One region of the Paraburkholderia sp. RL17-373-BIF-A genome, then DNA from elsewhere that is predicted to be linked to it. Evidence: riboswitches for the same ligand, from Rfam matches in the RefSeq annotation. Region 1 holds a riboswitch; the other holds the start of a gene.
The links. Region 1 has a riboswitch for manganese ahead of P0D80_RS16935 (sodium:calcium antiporter). Riboswitches for the same ligand answer to the same signal wherever they lie in the genome.

Region 2: it holds a riboswitch for manganese, as region 1 does, so the genes downstream of both, mntP (manganese efflux pump MntP) here and P0D80_RS16935 (sodium:calcium antiporter) in region 1, are expected to answer to the same signal.

Annotation. Positions count from the first base shown of each region.
Region 1 is NZ_JARESO010000012.1:53,766-60,992, forward strand. It holds gene P0D80_RS16920 (hypothetical protein) at 1-438, opposite strand, end outside; gene P0D80_RS16925 (GTP pyrophosphokinase) at 515-1,513, opposite strand; gene P0D80_RS16930 (nucleoid-associated protein) at 1,510-2,598, opposite strand; yybP-ykoY riboswitch at 3,334-3,492, shown strand; gene P0D80_RS16935 (sodium:calcium antiporter) at 3,589-4,599, shown strand; gene P0D80_RS16940 (HAD family hydrolase) at 4,682-5,749, opposite strand; gene P0D80_RS16945 (hypothetical protein) at 6,335-7,078, shown strand; gene P0D80_RS16950 (DUF1254 domain-containing protein) at 7,104-7,227, shown strand, end outside.
Region 2 is NZ_JARESO010000020.1:106,812-114,038, forward strand. It holds gene P0D80_RS24490 (bifunctional diguanylate cyclase/phosphodiesterase) at 1-1,099, shown strand, start outside; gene P0D80_RS24495 (DUF6697 family protein) at 1,536-1,907, shown strand; gene ppnP (pyrimidine/purine nucleoside phosphorylase) at 2,035-2,355, opposite strand; gene mntP (manganese efflux pump MntP) at 2,503-3,072, opposite strand; yybP-ykoY riboswitch at 3,082-3,248, opposite strand; gene P0D80_RS24510 (potassium transporter Kup) at 3,644-5,569, shown strand; gene P0D80_RS24515 (amino acid permease) at 5,779-7,227, shown strand, end outside.

The DNA.
Region 1 (7,227 bases):
GGTCGGCAGCTCGTAGGGGCGTGCAATAGCCAACTCGCATAAGTAAAGGTACCACGCGATGGTGTCGTCGAAAGCTAGCAGAGGAGCGTCGACGCAGCCTACAAATTCGATAGATTTCGTCTGGAACTGCTCGGCGATGGCGTCACGCCGGGAGAGCCAGGCGTCGATTCCGATTTGGGCAACAAAAACATCGAAGGCGCGACGCAAGAGGACGGGGTCCGGCTCGGAGACATCAACGTCCGAGTCAGGTGCAGTAAGCGACGAAACTCTGTCCCATACTGAATGCGGCTGCATTAATTGTTCTAGGCGACGTTCGTTGTCGCTCATTTCAGCGATTGGTGTGGTCACGTTGCGTTTTTCGTTCTGTCGAATCGAACTCAGCAATTTATTGAGGCGGCGAAAGTTCAGCGATTTAACCCCCAGTCGAAGTGAACGCAATTATTGCGCTCGTAAAGTTGCTGCACTTGCGCGCAATGAAATCGTGAACCGAGCCCTCGCCATTTCTTCTCGGCGACTAGACTTGAGCTGGGAACGCGCGACCTAAATCGGTATAGACGGGACGGAGTTCGTCAGGCGTCAGTGGCCACCGTTCGGCAGTCGCAGCAGGTGCGGTTTCTGCCATCAGATACGCTAAGAGTATCCACGCTTGCCGGTAGAGATATTGCGCGTCAGCGCGCCCTTTGACACGTTCGGCAATGAACGGCTTCTTGCCTAGCAAATCAGTCAGACGTTGACGTAGGTCTTCACCTAGGTTTTGGCGAAAAGCCTGCAATACGAGTCGGTTGCTTAGGTCGGTCTGGGGAGCGAAACCGACGTGCTCCGAGTAGACCGTAGCCAGCGTTTCGAGCGCTTCACGCTCAGCCTTAGTTGCCGAATTGAGCTCGTCGACGGCGCTGATGAAGTAGTCATCAACCGCCTCAATCAGCGCCATCCTCTTGGCAACGGTTCGCTCTACCGTCTTGGCAACCTCGGACCCAGGCTCACGCTTATAGATATTGTCGTGCGTCAGTTCACTGTGTGCGTGCTGAAGTAACGTCCGAATTTGCACTTCGCATGGCGTGTCTTTTTGAATCTCAACGCCGGATTCTGTGCGAAACGACTCCGCCGACTTCAGGACATAGTGTGTCGACTGATACGTAAACTCCAACGGCCTAGTTTCGCGTTCCGCTTCGTAATCTCTATCGAGACTACACGCCCATCTGCTGGACTGCTCAATGACGTGCTGAATCTTCTTGATGTCAGATGTAAGCAATACCACGAAGCGGACGCCGACCTTGTCCTCGATACTGACGTACGGGTCCGCGTACGGTTTGTTTCGATGAAACGCTTTACCGATGAGGGAGTCGTCCGTCTTCGTACGGGGTTTCGGCGGAATTTTAAGAAAAGCGTGCGCATCGAAGCGGTCTACCGACGCGTGCAGGTCCGCAATAATCTGATTCTTGACGAATAGACCCCAAGCGGCGTACGACTCCCGCTCGGCGTGCCATCGTGCAAGGAATTCAGTTTCGGTCATTCTTGCGTAGAGATTCGGTCTTTGATGATTACCTGCGTCCACTGCGGCGTGACGCCGTTCTTCGCTTCGCCGTCGATAAGCGACACCGTTACCAGCTTGTCGAACGAGTCTGCAGGACCGCTGATACGGACACGGCTAGCAAAATTGAGCCTGCGCAATTTCATCGCCGACGCAACGTCAGTCGTGTCTTTGTTGACCGCGACCTCTGGAAATCCTTTTTCGACCATGTACGCACGATAGGCGTCGCGCGCATCGGCATCCCCGAAATACGTATCTGCAAAGGATGCGATTCCGACGGTCGGAAGCTGGTCCGCGCGCAAATACGTGATGAGGGCGTTATGCAGCACGATTTTTTCTTCCTCGGGCTTGTCCACCGCTTGGATAAAAGCCTTCGTCAAATCGAAGAATTGCAGTGTTTGACGCGCACTAGACTGGGGAAAACCCAGCCCTAAAAATCCATCGTAGAAATACTTGGCCGCGCCGTACCGGTTCGCCACCGTCAAGGTTTCGTCATAGATGTAGGCGTCCCAACCAGCGGGAAGTTCGCCTTCAACCGGCGCCTGCGGCTCCAAGAAAAGCCCGACCTTGTAGAGCTTGGTCTGCGCGGTCAGCATAAGCGATTTCAAAAACTTGAGCTTTGGCTTTGCGTCTGCAGCTTCCCGCGCCCGCATGAAACCATTATGCACTTCGGCCTTAATGACGCCAACCAGTCGCCGTGCAGGATGGCCGGCGGTGCCGCTAAACACGACGACCACGCCACCCGGAAGGTTGCGGTTCTTTTGTTCGTCAGCGAGCTTGTCGGCGATGCCCCGCGACTCGGCAATGAAACCGGCATCGTCGGCATCGAGAGATGTGGACGCGCGATGAACGAGGCTCTCCGCGCTCGCCTTCACGATGGACATCTGAACGCATCGCGTTGCGCTGGTCATAGCAGTTACGACGCGGTCTCGAAGTGCCTCAGCGGCTTCGTCGTCCAGCACCTCGAGTTCGTCTCCAAACTCGGGTTGCACTTTGTTCCCGTCATTACCGCGCTTGAAAACCTCGTGCAGAATCACACGTGAAATCGTGAGGTTGAGAAGCTGCATCGGCCCTCCAGCCTTTATATTTTTGAGATTCGGCGCGTATCTGAGCGCCAGACCGCTGGCGATTGTAAGCCAATGTTGGTTGCTCAGCGCGCGCCGTTGTCAAAAGCCTCCGTTGGGCAAATTGCCATTTCGTTAGATACCAATCTGCCCCGACTGATTGGCACGACTGCGCCTGTAGGCGTAAGCAAAGCAACTGGTAGTCGCAGCACAGACATCGCCTCAAACGAATTTCTTTCAATTCTGTAAGTTTGGGGGGCTTTCATGTATGAAGCGCTACCCTGCAGTTGACCCGCAAGAAAAATTTATATACTGTATAAATATACAGCTCTGCGGCTTCAGTTACGGTAGCTGGTTGGTACAGTAAGACGGGATTAGGGGCGCGACGTCCTGGTAAGGTCGCTGGATGGGACGGCGATGCGCTCGATGTCCGTGAAAATCCCGCTAAGTGCTGAGTTTGGATGAGGGTTAGCCACAGACCACCGCCGCTCCGCCTTGCCTGGCGGGGCTTTCAGCGAAATGCAGAGTGCGACGTCTGTAGGGTGCATTAAAGGGTTGTGCGACACCGGTAGGGTGTACGCCCCCTGAAAAGGCCGCCGGCCGCAGCTGATTTTCTATCGAAAACTCGTCGAACCAAGTCGGAAACGACAAGAGTAGGGTGTATTTCGTGACATCAGTGGGGTAACGACACACGCAGAATGCGCTAAGCCCTTTTGTTTTTTGCGGCCTTGTCGTGTCCCGACTTCCTTCATCCTTTGAAGGATGAGCGCGTCAACATACTTGGCCTGCGGGTCATGGCGCGTTCGACCGGGTCGGTTTGGCGAGCCCATTGACGCACTGCCTCGTTCTGGTCGGACGGGCGGCGGTGCGTCATTGGTTTGTCATCTACGTCCGACCGCGGAGTTGCCCTGTGAAACATCGTCGTACCCTGCCAGTCTCCCCTTCTGCCCGTCCGCCGCGCCGCTGCTTCTGCGTGTATGCGGAGCGCCGCGCATGACTGGTCTCCTGTTCGAACTTGGCATCATGCTGGTCGTCATTCTGGTGGCGGCCGAGCTCTTCACCAATGCGCTCGAGCATCTGGGCGAACGCCTCAAGATTTCCGAAGGCGTAACGGGTTCGCTATTCGCCGCTGTCGGCACAGCGCTGCCCGAGACGCTAGTGCCGCTGCTCGCGATCGCGGGCGGCACGACGGATAGCGCGGTCAATCAGGAGATCGGCGTCGGCGCGATTCTCGGCGCGCCGCTGATGCTCTCCACCCTCTCCACCTTCCTCATGACGCTTGCGATTCTCGGTTCACGCGGCGCGCGCGGCTGGGTCGCGCCAGAGCGTACGGGCTTCACGCGCGACCTCAACTATTTCCTGTGCGCGTTCGTGCTGGCCGCCGCAGCGATGTACGTGCCGCATGAGCAGATGATGGTGCGCGCGTTCTTCAGCGTGGCGCTGGTCGGCGTGTACGTCACTTATGTGGTGATGACCTTCCGCGCATCGAATGATCTGGTCGATGCCGGCCACGGCACCGAAGCGCCGGGCAAGATGCTGATCTCGCGCCTTGGCGTGCCGACCAACCTCGCGACCATCGTGGTGCAACTGGCGCTGGCCGTCGCGCTGCTGGTGTGGGGCGCGGAAGGCTTCATCCATGGTGTGCGCGGCGTGTCGCAGGCGCTTGGGGTGTCGCCGCTGCTGCTCTCGCTGCTGATCATTCCTATCGCCACCGAGCTGCCCGAGAAGGTCAACAGCATTCTGTGGATTCGCCGCGGCAAGGACACGCTGGCGTTCGGCAACATCACCGGCGCGATGGTGTTCCAAGGCACCTTGCTGCCAGCGATCGGTATTCTGCTGACGCCGTGGGTGCCGCGCATCGAAGTGGTGACCGGCATCGTGATCACGCTCGCGTCGGCGGCGTGGCTGCGGCTCAACGTGCGCGAGCGCGGCGTGCCGGTGTGGGCGTTGCTGGTTTGCGGCGCGCTCTATGCCACGTATCTGGCGATTACGCTGAGTCGCTAGACAAGGCGCTAAAGCCAGTCATAGCGCGACAACTCTAACAACCGCTGAAGGCCGCTTACGAATGGCCTTCAGCGGTTCAGGCTCAGTTCGCCGGGGGCGTCGCCGGCGCCGCTGCCGTCGTCGCGCCTTCAGGCTTGAACACGGTCTTCCAATCATCTTTCATATCGACGACGAGCCAGCCTTTCGCGCCGGCCTCGTCCAGACCTTTGTCGAGCTTGCCGCTCTTCGCCGCGCGGTCGTACGCGTATTCGCGTTGCGCGTCTGTGTGATGCACGAGCGCGGCGAGGCGCGGGCCGTCGCCTGCCGAGGTCCATTCGAGCATCGGCGCGTCGCCGTCCGCGTTACCGAACGCGATCACCGGACGTCGGCCGATCACGCGATCGATGGCAAGTGGTTTGGCCGAGCCGTCGACCAGCGTGTCGACTTGCGCGAGGCGCGTCAGCGAGACCGCGCCGTTGCTCTGGCCGTAGCGATACTTCACGGTGCTGCCGATCACCTGCTCGGGCGGAATGCCGTACATGCGCTGAGCCACGTCGCGGACGAACTCGACGTCGCCGCCCGTCACCAGATAGGTCTTGAAGCCGCTCGCGCGCAAATAGGCGAGCAACTCGAGCATGGGCTGATACGCGAGATCGGCGTAAGGCCGGTTGAAGCGCGGGTCGTTCGCGGCATCGAACCATTCGTGCACGAGCGCGGCGAACTGGTCGCCCGTCAGGCCGGCGTGGGCCGCCGCCAACACCCGCATCGAGCCGGCGTCGCCGCTTGCCGCCACATTCTTGAGATTGCCTTTGAGGATTGAGCGGAACGGTTCCTGACGCTTCCATTCCGGATGCCGCGCGGCCACCGTCTTCACACGTTGCAGCGCGAACACCAGTTGCACCGAGGCCGGTTGCTCCGGCCACAGCGTGCCGTCGTTATCGAACACGGCGATCCGGTCGGCGCGCGGGATGAAGTCCTTGGACTCGGGCGTCGTCACCAGCGTGACGAAGTCGACGATAGAGCGTTTGGTCTTCGTGTCGTTCCATGACGCCAACCCGGCGGCCGTCGATTCACCGGTCTGCGACATGGCGTCCTGGCGCGGCGTCACGGAGCAAGCGGAAAGAAGGACAACGGTGAAGGCAATGCAGTACCGGTGCAACGTGCGAATCATGAAAGCCTCATCGAAAGCGGTGGGTCGAATTCAAGCGAGCGCAAGTCTAATGGGCCAAAGCGGTTATTGCAGCCCTTGTGGGATTTTTTCGACATGACGGTTGAGCCTGTTCCGTCATAAAAAATGCCAATTGAACAAGCGGGGAAGTCGGACCCGATTGATCTGGCTTTCGGCCGCGTTACAAATTTATCTCTGTAATTTCCAGAATCGTTGCTAGTATTCCTAACGATGCCAGCGTGGTGAATCTTCTTCTTTCCGCATGCTTCGTTTGATGCGGCGTCTCTCGTTTCAAGGAGCGCTCATGCAAGCCGTGTATCCAGCTGCGCCGTCTTTCCAGATTGTTCAAGCGACATAACGCGGGTTATTTGCGTGACATCGCGTCCGGCTGCGCATGGCTGCCCGGACGCGCGAACACGCGAGCGAGATGAATTCGATTTAAATCAGTCACCCGAACGCCATCCCTTTGAAATGATTTCGCGTCAGGCAAAGGCAGGTGCTCGCCTATAAGAAATGGCCATAAAACGAGGCTCGATAGTGGGTTAAAGCTGCGTGTTTGGGGCGGGGGCATTATGCGCTGCCGCGTTCGTGTCGTCGCCGGTCTTCGCTCAGGCATCCGCCGACGACGCCAATAAAAGCAATAACCCGCTCAATCTCGCCGCCTCATTCAACATCCAGAATTACTACACGCCGAGCGTATTCGGCGCTAGTGCGCACACCAACGACCTGCTGCTGCGCCCTACCGTGCTGGTCGGCCCGAATAGCCTGACCGGCGTGCCGCAAATCTTCCGCGGCACGGTGCCGCTCAGTACGCGGCCCGATCCGAGCGGCGGCTACAACACCGGCCTCGGCGACCTCAATCTGTTCGACATCTTTCTGCTCTCGGAAGGCGACGTGCAGCTCGGCGTGGGCCCGCTCGTCACCATGCCGACCGCGACCGATCCGAGCCTCGGCACCGGCAAGTGGCAGGCAGGTCTTGCCGCTGTTGCCGTGAGCGCCATCCGGGCGCGGCTGATCGGCGGGCTCGTGCAGTGGCAGCACTCGTTCGCCGGACAAAGCAGCCGGCCCACCACGCAATCGCTGACCGCGCAGCCCTTTGGCATATTCAATCTGCCCGGCGGCTGGTACATCCGTTCGACCGGCATATGGACGTTCGATCTGCAGCACGGCAGCTACTACATCCCCGTCGGCCTCGGCGCGGGCAAGGCATGGAAGGGCGGTTCGACGATCTACAACGCGTTCATCGAACCGCAATACTCGATCGCGCATTCCGGTGCGAGCGTGCCGCAGTTCACGATTTTTGCTGGCCTGAACATGACGTTTGGCAAATAAACGAGAACTCGAGGGGAGCTTAGCGATGACGTTTTTAAAACGCGTGGGAATGCAGGCATGCGTCGCCGGATTGGCGTTGGCCGTGCTGCCGCAGATGCCGGCGACGGCGCAAACGAGCGCCCCGGCCGCCGCGGTGACCGCTTCCCCGG
Region 2 (7,227 bases), on a different contig from region 1:
CGACACCGTGGCCAGAGTGGGCGGCGACGAGTTCGTGGTGGTGCTCGGCAACCTGCACAAGAACCGGCAGGAGGCGGCCAACCAGACGGAGGCCGTGGGCGAAAGAATTCTCGCCGTTCTGGGTAGTCCCTATCATCTTGGCAAAATCGAATACCGCACTAGCGCGAGCATCGGCGCCACCGTGTTCAGAGGGCATCAGGCGTCGATCGACGAGCTTCTCAAGCAGGCCGACCTCGCAATGTACAAGTCCAAGGAAAGAGGACGCAATGCCGTGCGTTTCTTCGATCCGGACATGCAAACCGTCGTGGTGCAGCGCGCCGCGCTGGAAGCGGGGTTGCGCAATGCAATCGAGGACAATCAGTTTCTGCTCCATTATCAGGCGCAGGTCGTCGGTACTCGTGTAACCGGCGCGGAAGCACTGGTGCGCTGGCAGCATCCGCAGCGCGGTGTCGTGCCGCCTGCCGAGTTCATTCCGCTGGCTGAAGAAACCGGATTGATCCTTGCGCTGGGAAGCTGGGTGCTGGAGGCTGCCTGCGCGCAACTGGCGCAATGGGCTGCGCGGCCGGATATGGCGCATCTCACGATTGCGGTCAACGTCAGCGCACAGCAGTTCCGCGAAGCTGACTTCGTGGACAACGTATTGACGATCATCGCTCGAACCGGCGCGCGGCCCGACAGGTTGAAACTGGAACTGACGGAAAGCGTCTTGGTCGACAACGTGCAGGACATCATCGAGAAGATGGGCGCGCTGAAAGCGAAAGGCATTGTCTTCGCACTGGACGACTTTGGCATCGGCTATTCGTCGCTGTCCTATTTGAAGCGCCTGCCGTTGGACCAGTTGAAAATCGACCGCTCATTCGTGCGAGACGTGCTCGTCGATCCCAACGACGCTGTGATTGCCAGGACCATCGTGGCACTGGCGCGCAGCCTCGGTTTGGGCGTGATCGCCGAAGGAGTCGAAACGGAGGCTCAGCGGGATTTCCTCGCGGCAGCGGGATGCTACGCGTATCAGGGCTATTATTTCTGCCGCCCGATTCCCATCGAGGGTTTTGAAGCGATTTTGAGCAGCGTCGAGACGCGTCAGTGCGTGGCGGAGTGAGTGAGAGATAAATGACGCGTCATCAGTAGCGCAACGTTGACGCAAGCGCTCGTAGAAACATAGCCTCGGCGTCTGGGCGATCCATACACTTCGTGCGGTTTTCGCCCTCTACATACCTCGGCGTCTTCCTACAAGCGCTTGCGGCAACCGTCTACGAAACCTCGCTCGGTGTCACCTCGAGATTCTGTCATCAACCGTATAACGAACGTATATAACCGCAGGGTGAATGCTGTTAATACGGCGTATCGAAACGCGCGACGAGTCCCGGATGCAGCCAGGTCAATCTGTGGCGCATGTCTCGCTGTTTCGCTCAACCAGCATGCCTTCTTTATCAAGAAGCTCGTGCTTTATACAAGGGATTTAGGTACAGGCCGATATCATCGCTCCGCTTGATGCCACTGCTTTAAAGCCAGGCGTCATTCTTGGGAGAAAAATCATGTTTGATATTGGAAAAGAGTATTCTCGGGAAGATATTCATCGGGTGACGGGAGGATGCAAACAGGCATTCTTGCCCGTGAAGGGCGGCAAGGTCGTCGCTGCGCGATTGCGTCAGGATCTCAACCCGTATGCACCGGATGTGATCGTCTGCGATGGCAGCGCCGCTGCACGAGCGGCAGGCCGAACGCTCGCGCGACAGACCGACCCACTGCCTGTTTTTGTCCGAACAGCGACTGACCGATTCCGTTACATGGGCGAGTACGTCACCGAGGAATCGTTTACTGCTCCGATCGACTACGCCAAGTACGTGCAGAACACGGGCTTTACGCTTGGTCAGATTTCGCGAGTGATCAAGATGAAGCGCCGTTGATCTCAACGGAAACTTCGATTCGGAATCGTCTCTTCGTCGGTTGGGTTGTAGCTCGTGCCCAACCGGCGATCATCAATCACACGTTTGAATGCGCGCGCCGTACCAATGTCGTACGACGCGACACGTTTTACAGATAGCTGCAGACGTAGTCGAGTGTTTCGATCACGTCGATATCGAAGCGGCTTTTCCCGGGCACCGAAAACGACTCGCCCGCACCATACGTCTTCCACTCGTCACTGCCTTCGAGGCGGATGCGGCATTGGCCGGCCTGCACTTCCATGAGTTCCGGCGCATCAGTGCCGAAGTTCAGCGCGCCGGGCAGGATCACGCCAAGCGTTTTGCGCGTACCGTCGGCAAAGAGAACGGTGTGCGAGACACACTTGCCGTCGAAGTAGACGTTGGCTCGTTTAACAATGGAAACCTGATCGAATTGCGTTGCGGCCGTCATGCCAATCTTCCTCTGGGTTGTCGTGGGTGGATGCGTTTGCGCGGACTTCAGGTCGGACGCAAGCCCGCCATGATACAGGCGGCGCGCGCGCCAGTCGTCGATCGCGCCGCAAGAGGTGGAGAGCAGCCGGCGGCCGTCAACCACCGTCTAGCCGATGATCTTCAGATGCTCAGCCAGGATAGTGCTGCCAATACCGATCAGCACGACGCCACCCGCCAACTCCGCACGCCTGCCGGCCACATGCCCGATGACACGGCCGAGCATCACGCCGATCGTGACCATCGTCATGGTGGCGAGCCCGATCGCGGCGGCAGTGGAATAGATGTTGACGTCCACGAAGGCGAGGCCCGCACCGACCGCCATGGCATCGATACTCGTGGCAAAGCCGGTCAGCGCCAGCAACCAGAACGAATGAGTCGACGGTTTCGCCGCCTCGATTTCCTTGGCGACAAAGCTATTGAAAACCATGCGGGCGCCGAGGACCAACAACAGCGCAAACGCGATCCAGTGATCCCATGCGGAGACGTATTGCGCTGCAGCTTTGCCGAGGAACCATCCGACCAGGGGTGTCAGCGCTTCGATGACGCCGAAGATGAGTCCCGTCCTGACAGCCTCACGCCAGTGAGGACGTTTGAGCGTGGCGCCTTTGCCGATTGCGGCCGCAAAGGCGTCGGTGGACATGGCGAAAGCAAGGAACAGCGTTGCGACAGGATTCATGAGAGGAGGGCTCGAGGTCGGGCGGAAAACCGCGACACACCTCCGCGCCCGACCGGTCGCGTGGTGTGTCGATGGTCTTGCCAACCAAAGGGCTACCTGCACCACGGTCTGCGCGACCGAGAATGTTGACGCAGGCGCTTCTGGGTAGAAGCCGGCTACTCCCCAAAGACAGGGGCGAGCATATCACATCGAAAGCTTTATGTAATACGGATCGCACCTCGCGTATGTGGAGACGAAATAAATCTGTCGCCACTTCATGTATCAGTAGCGTGGCAATCGGCCGATGGTATATGTTGAATTAGTGGCACACCGTCCTTCAGGAAAAGAGACAGGTCACGTTCGCGGAAGGCAGGTACGCAAAACATCAGAACAATACGAATGCGCGTCCGGCGATAGGGCAACGGGACGCCCGTTCCTCGTACGGAGGTTGCTTCGGCGACGCTGACTGTTGCGTGGGGACGCAGGCGACTCCTCGAAAAAAACGAGGCCTCACAAAAGCATGAATCGGTTCCGCACGTGCATCGGCCTATGCCAATTGTTGCACCGCGAGAACGCGAAACTGGAGCGAGACATGAGCCAGTCAGTATCCGCCGCGCCCGATGCGGGCCATTCCGGCGGGCGCGGGCATCAGCGGCCGGCGATGCCCGCACTCGCGCTTGCAGCATTGGGTGTGGTGTATGGCGATATCGGCACCAGTCCACTCTATACGCTGCAGACGGTGTTCGATCCAGTCAACGGACTGTCGCTCAACGCGCTGAATGTGGTCGGCATTGTCTCGCTGATCGTCTGGTCGCTGATCATCGTCGTCTCGCTCAAATACGTCACGTTGATTCTGCGCGCGAACAATCACGGCGAAGGTGGGATCATGGCGCTGCTGGCGCTGGCTGCGTCGTCGGTTGCCACGCGGCCGCGCTTGCGCCATATGTTGCTGGGTGTCGGCATCATGGGTGCAGCACTCTTTTACGGCGACAGTGTGATCACGCCGGCGATCTCGGTGTTGAGCGCGGTCGAAGGTCTTCAGGTCGCCGCGCCGTTTCTCAAGACCTGTGTGATTCCCGTGACGCTGGTTGCGCTGGTCACATTGTTCCTGATGCAGAAGCGCGGAACGGCCGGTATCGGCATCGTGTTCGGACCGGTGATGGTGCTCTGGTTCATCGTGCTTGCCGTGGTGGGCGTCATCAACTTGATGCGCGCGCCCGCGATTCTCGTCGCGCTCAATCCGCTCGCGGGGCTGGCGTTTTGCCTGCATCATCGGTGGCTGGCGTTCGTTGCTTTGGGTGCGGTCGTTCTGTCCTTGACCGGCGCGGAAGCGCTCTATGCGGACATGGGACATTTCGGCGCGAGGCCGATCCGGCTGACGTGGTTCGGCCTCGTGTTTCCCGCGCTTGCGTTGAACTATCTGGGGCAGGGCGCGTTGCTGCTTGCCGATCCGGGCGCGCTGCAAAATCCGTTCTACAAACTGTTTCCGCAATGGGCGCTGTATCCGATGATCGTGCTGTCGACGATCGCGACCGTAATCGCGTCGCAAGCCGTTATCTCCGGCACGTATTCGATGACGAAGCAGGCGATGCAACTCGGCTTTCTGCCGCGCATGAATGTCGTCTACACGTCGGAAAGGGAAATGGGGCAAATCTACGTGCCAGGCATCAACTGGACGTTATTGGCCGCCGTCGTGGCGGCTGTGCTCGGCTTCGGTTCATCCACGGCGCTCGGCTCCGCGTACGGTATCGCTGTCACCGGCACGATGCTGATTACGACGATCCTGACGTTCTTCGTCATTCGCTACGCGTGGCATTACAACTGGCTGCTATGCGTGTTTGCGACCGGTTTTTTCTTCGTGATCGACGCGGCGTTCTTCTCCGCGAACCTGCTGAAGCTCATGCAGGGCGGCTGGTTCCCGCTCCTCGTCGGGCTGATCATCTACACGATCATGGCGACCTGGGGACGAGGCTGGGAGATGATGCGCGCCGAAGCGCGCGTGAGGGCCGGGACGATGCCGCTCAAGCCCTATCTGGCCACGTTGTTGAAGGACTCGCCGATGCGATGCGGTGGCACGGCAATCTTTCTATCGCCCGATCCTGATGGCGTGCCGCATTCGTTGATCAACAATTTGATGCATAACCGCGTGCTGCACAAACGTGTCGTTTTCGTGACGGTGAACAATGAGGAGATACCGTGGGTGCCTACGAGTGAGCGCGTGAGTGTGCACCCGCTAGATTCGGACTGCTACCAGGTCACGATCACGTATGGTTTCATGGACGAGGTCGACTTGCCGCGCGCGCTTGAAATTTGTAAGTCGCAAGGTTTGACATTCGAGCCGGCGGAGACTTCCTACTTCCTTAGCCGTGCGACCTTGGTGCCCACTCGTGATAGCGGCATGGCGATGTGGCGAGAGCGTTTGTTCTCAGTCATGTTGCATAACGTGGGTAACGTTGCGGCTTATCTGAAGCTGCCGGCTAATCGAGTGATTGAGTTGGGGGCACGCGTGGAGATTTGAGGAATGCATAAGAACGCGAACAAAAGCCTCGTCCGCAGGCGTGAGAGAATCAAATATTCACTTTACTTTTAATTCGGAATACACTGAATTTTCTATTTCTCTTTTCTTTACCCGCTAGTCTTCAGTAACAGATGTTTTTGTCGTGCTCCGCGAGCCGAAGCAAACCGAGTCGGCTCGTGCCCAACACCATTTGAACGGGACGACTCATCATGGCTGATACGAGCTACATGGCACGAAAATCCGTCGCCGATATTGTAGGAAGCGCCGACGCGGAAGAAGGCCACGCACTATCGAAAACACTCGGCGCAACCAGCATCACGGCGATGGGCATTGGCGCGATCATCGGCGCCGGCATCTTCGTTCTCACCGGCACCGCCGCGGCGCAATTCGCCGGCCCGAGCATCATCCTGTCATTCGTACTCGGTGGCATTGCGTGCGCGTTCGTCGGCCTCTGCTATTCGGAGCTGGCAGCGATGTTGCCCGTATGCGGCAGCAGTTACACCTACACGTATGCCACGCTGGGTGAAATTTTCGCGTGGATCATCGGCTGGGACTTGATCCTCGAATATGCGATGGGCGCCGCCACTGTCGCGGTCGGGTGGTCCGGTTATATCGTGAGCTTGCTGCATAACGTGGGGATCAATATCCCGCCCGATCTAGCCACCGCACCCGGCACCATCATCAAGCTACCCGATGGCACCACCGCGACAGGCATCATCAATTTGCCCGCGATCGTGATCATCGCCATTCTCACCACCATGCTCGTGCTCGGTACGAAGGAATCAGCACGGCTCAACAACGTCATGGTGGCGGTCAAGCTGACCGTGGTGGTGGCCTTTATCGCGCTCGGCGTGTTTTTCATCAAGCCGGCGAACTGGCATCCGTTTATTCCCGCGAATACTGGCGAGTTTGGTAACTTCGGCATGAGCGGGATTCTGCGTGGCTCGGCCGTGGTGTTCTTCGCGTTCATCGGATTCGATGCGGTCTCCACTGCAGCACAGGAAGCGAAAAAACCGCAACGGGACATGCCGATCGGCATTCTGGGGTCGCTGATCATCTGCACCATTTTGTACATCCTCGTCGCGGGTGTCCTCACTGGGCTCGTACCGTACGCTGAACTGAATGTTCCTGATCCGATCGCCAAGGGCGTGGATGCGATTGGCCTGAACTGGTTCTCGATTCTGATCAAGATCGGTGCGCTGACAGGACTGACCACTGTGATCCTCGTGCTGCTGTACGGGCAGAGCCGCATCTTCTTCACGATGTCGACGGACGGCTTGCTACCGCCTCTTTTTGCACGAGTTCATCCGCGTCTTCAGACGCCTCATTTGAGTCAGATTCTGATTGGCACGGTCGTCGCGATCGTGGCGGCGCTCACTCCGATCAGCGTGTTGGGGGAGATGGTTAGCATCGGCACTTTGTTCGCGTTCATTCTTGTGTGCGGCGCTGTGATCTATTTGCGGCGCAGTGACTCTGATGCTACACGCCCGTTCCGGGTTCCTGGTGTACCGATCGTGCCGGTTCTGGGGATCCTGTTTTGTCTGTTGCTGATGGCCGGGCTGCCGCTCGTCACGTGGGTGCGGCTTGTCGTGTGGCTTGTGATCGGGATGACCATTTATATTTCTTATGGTCGCAATCATTCGAAGTTGCGCTTTCCT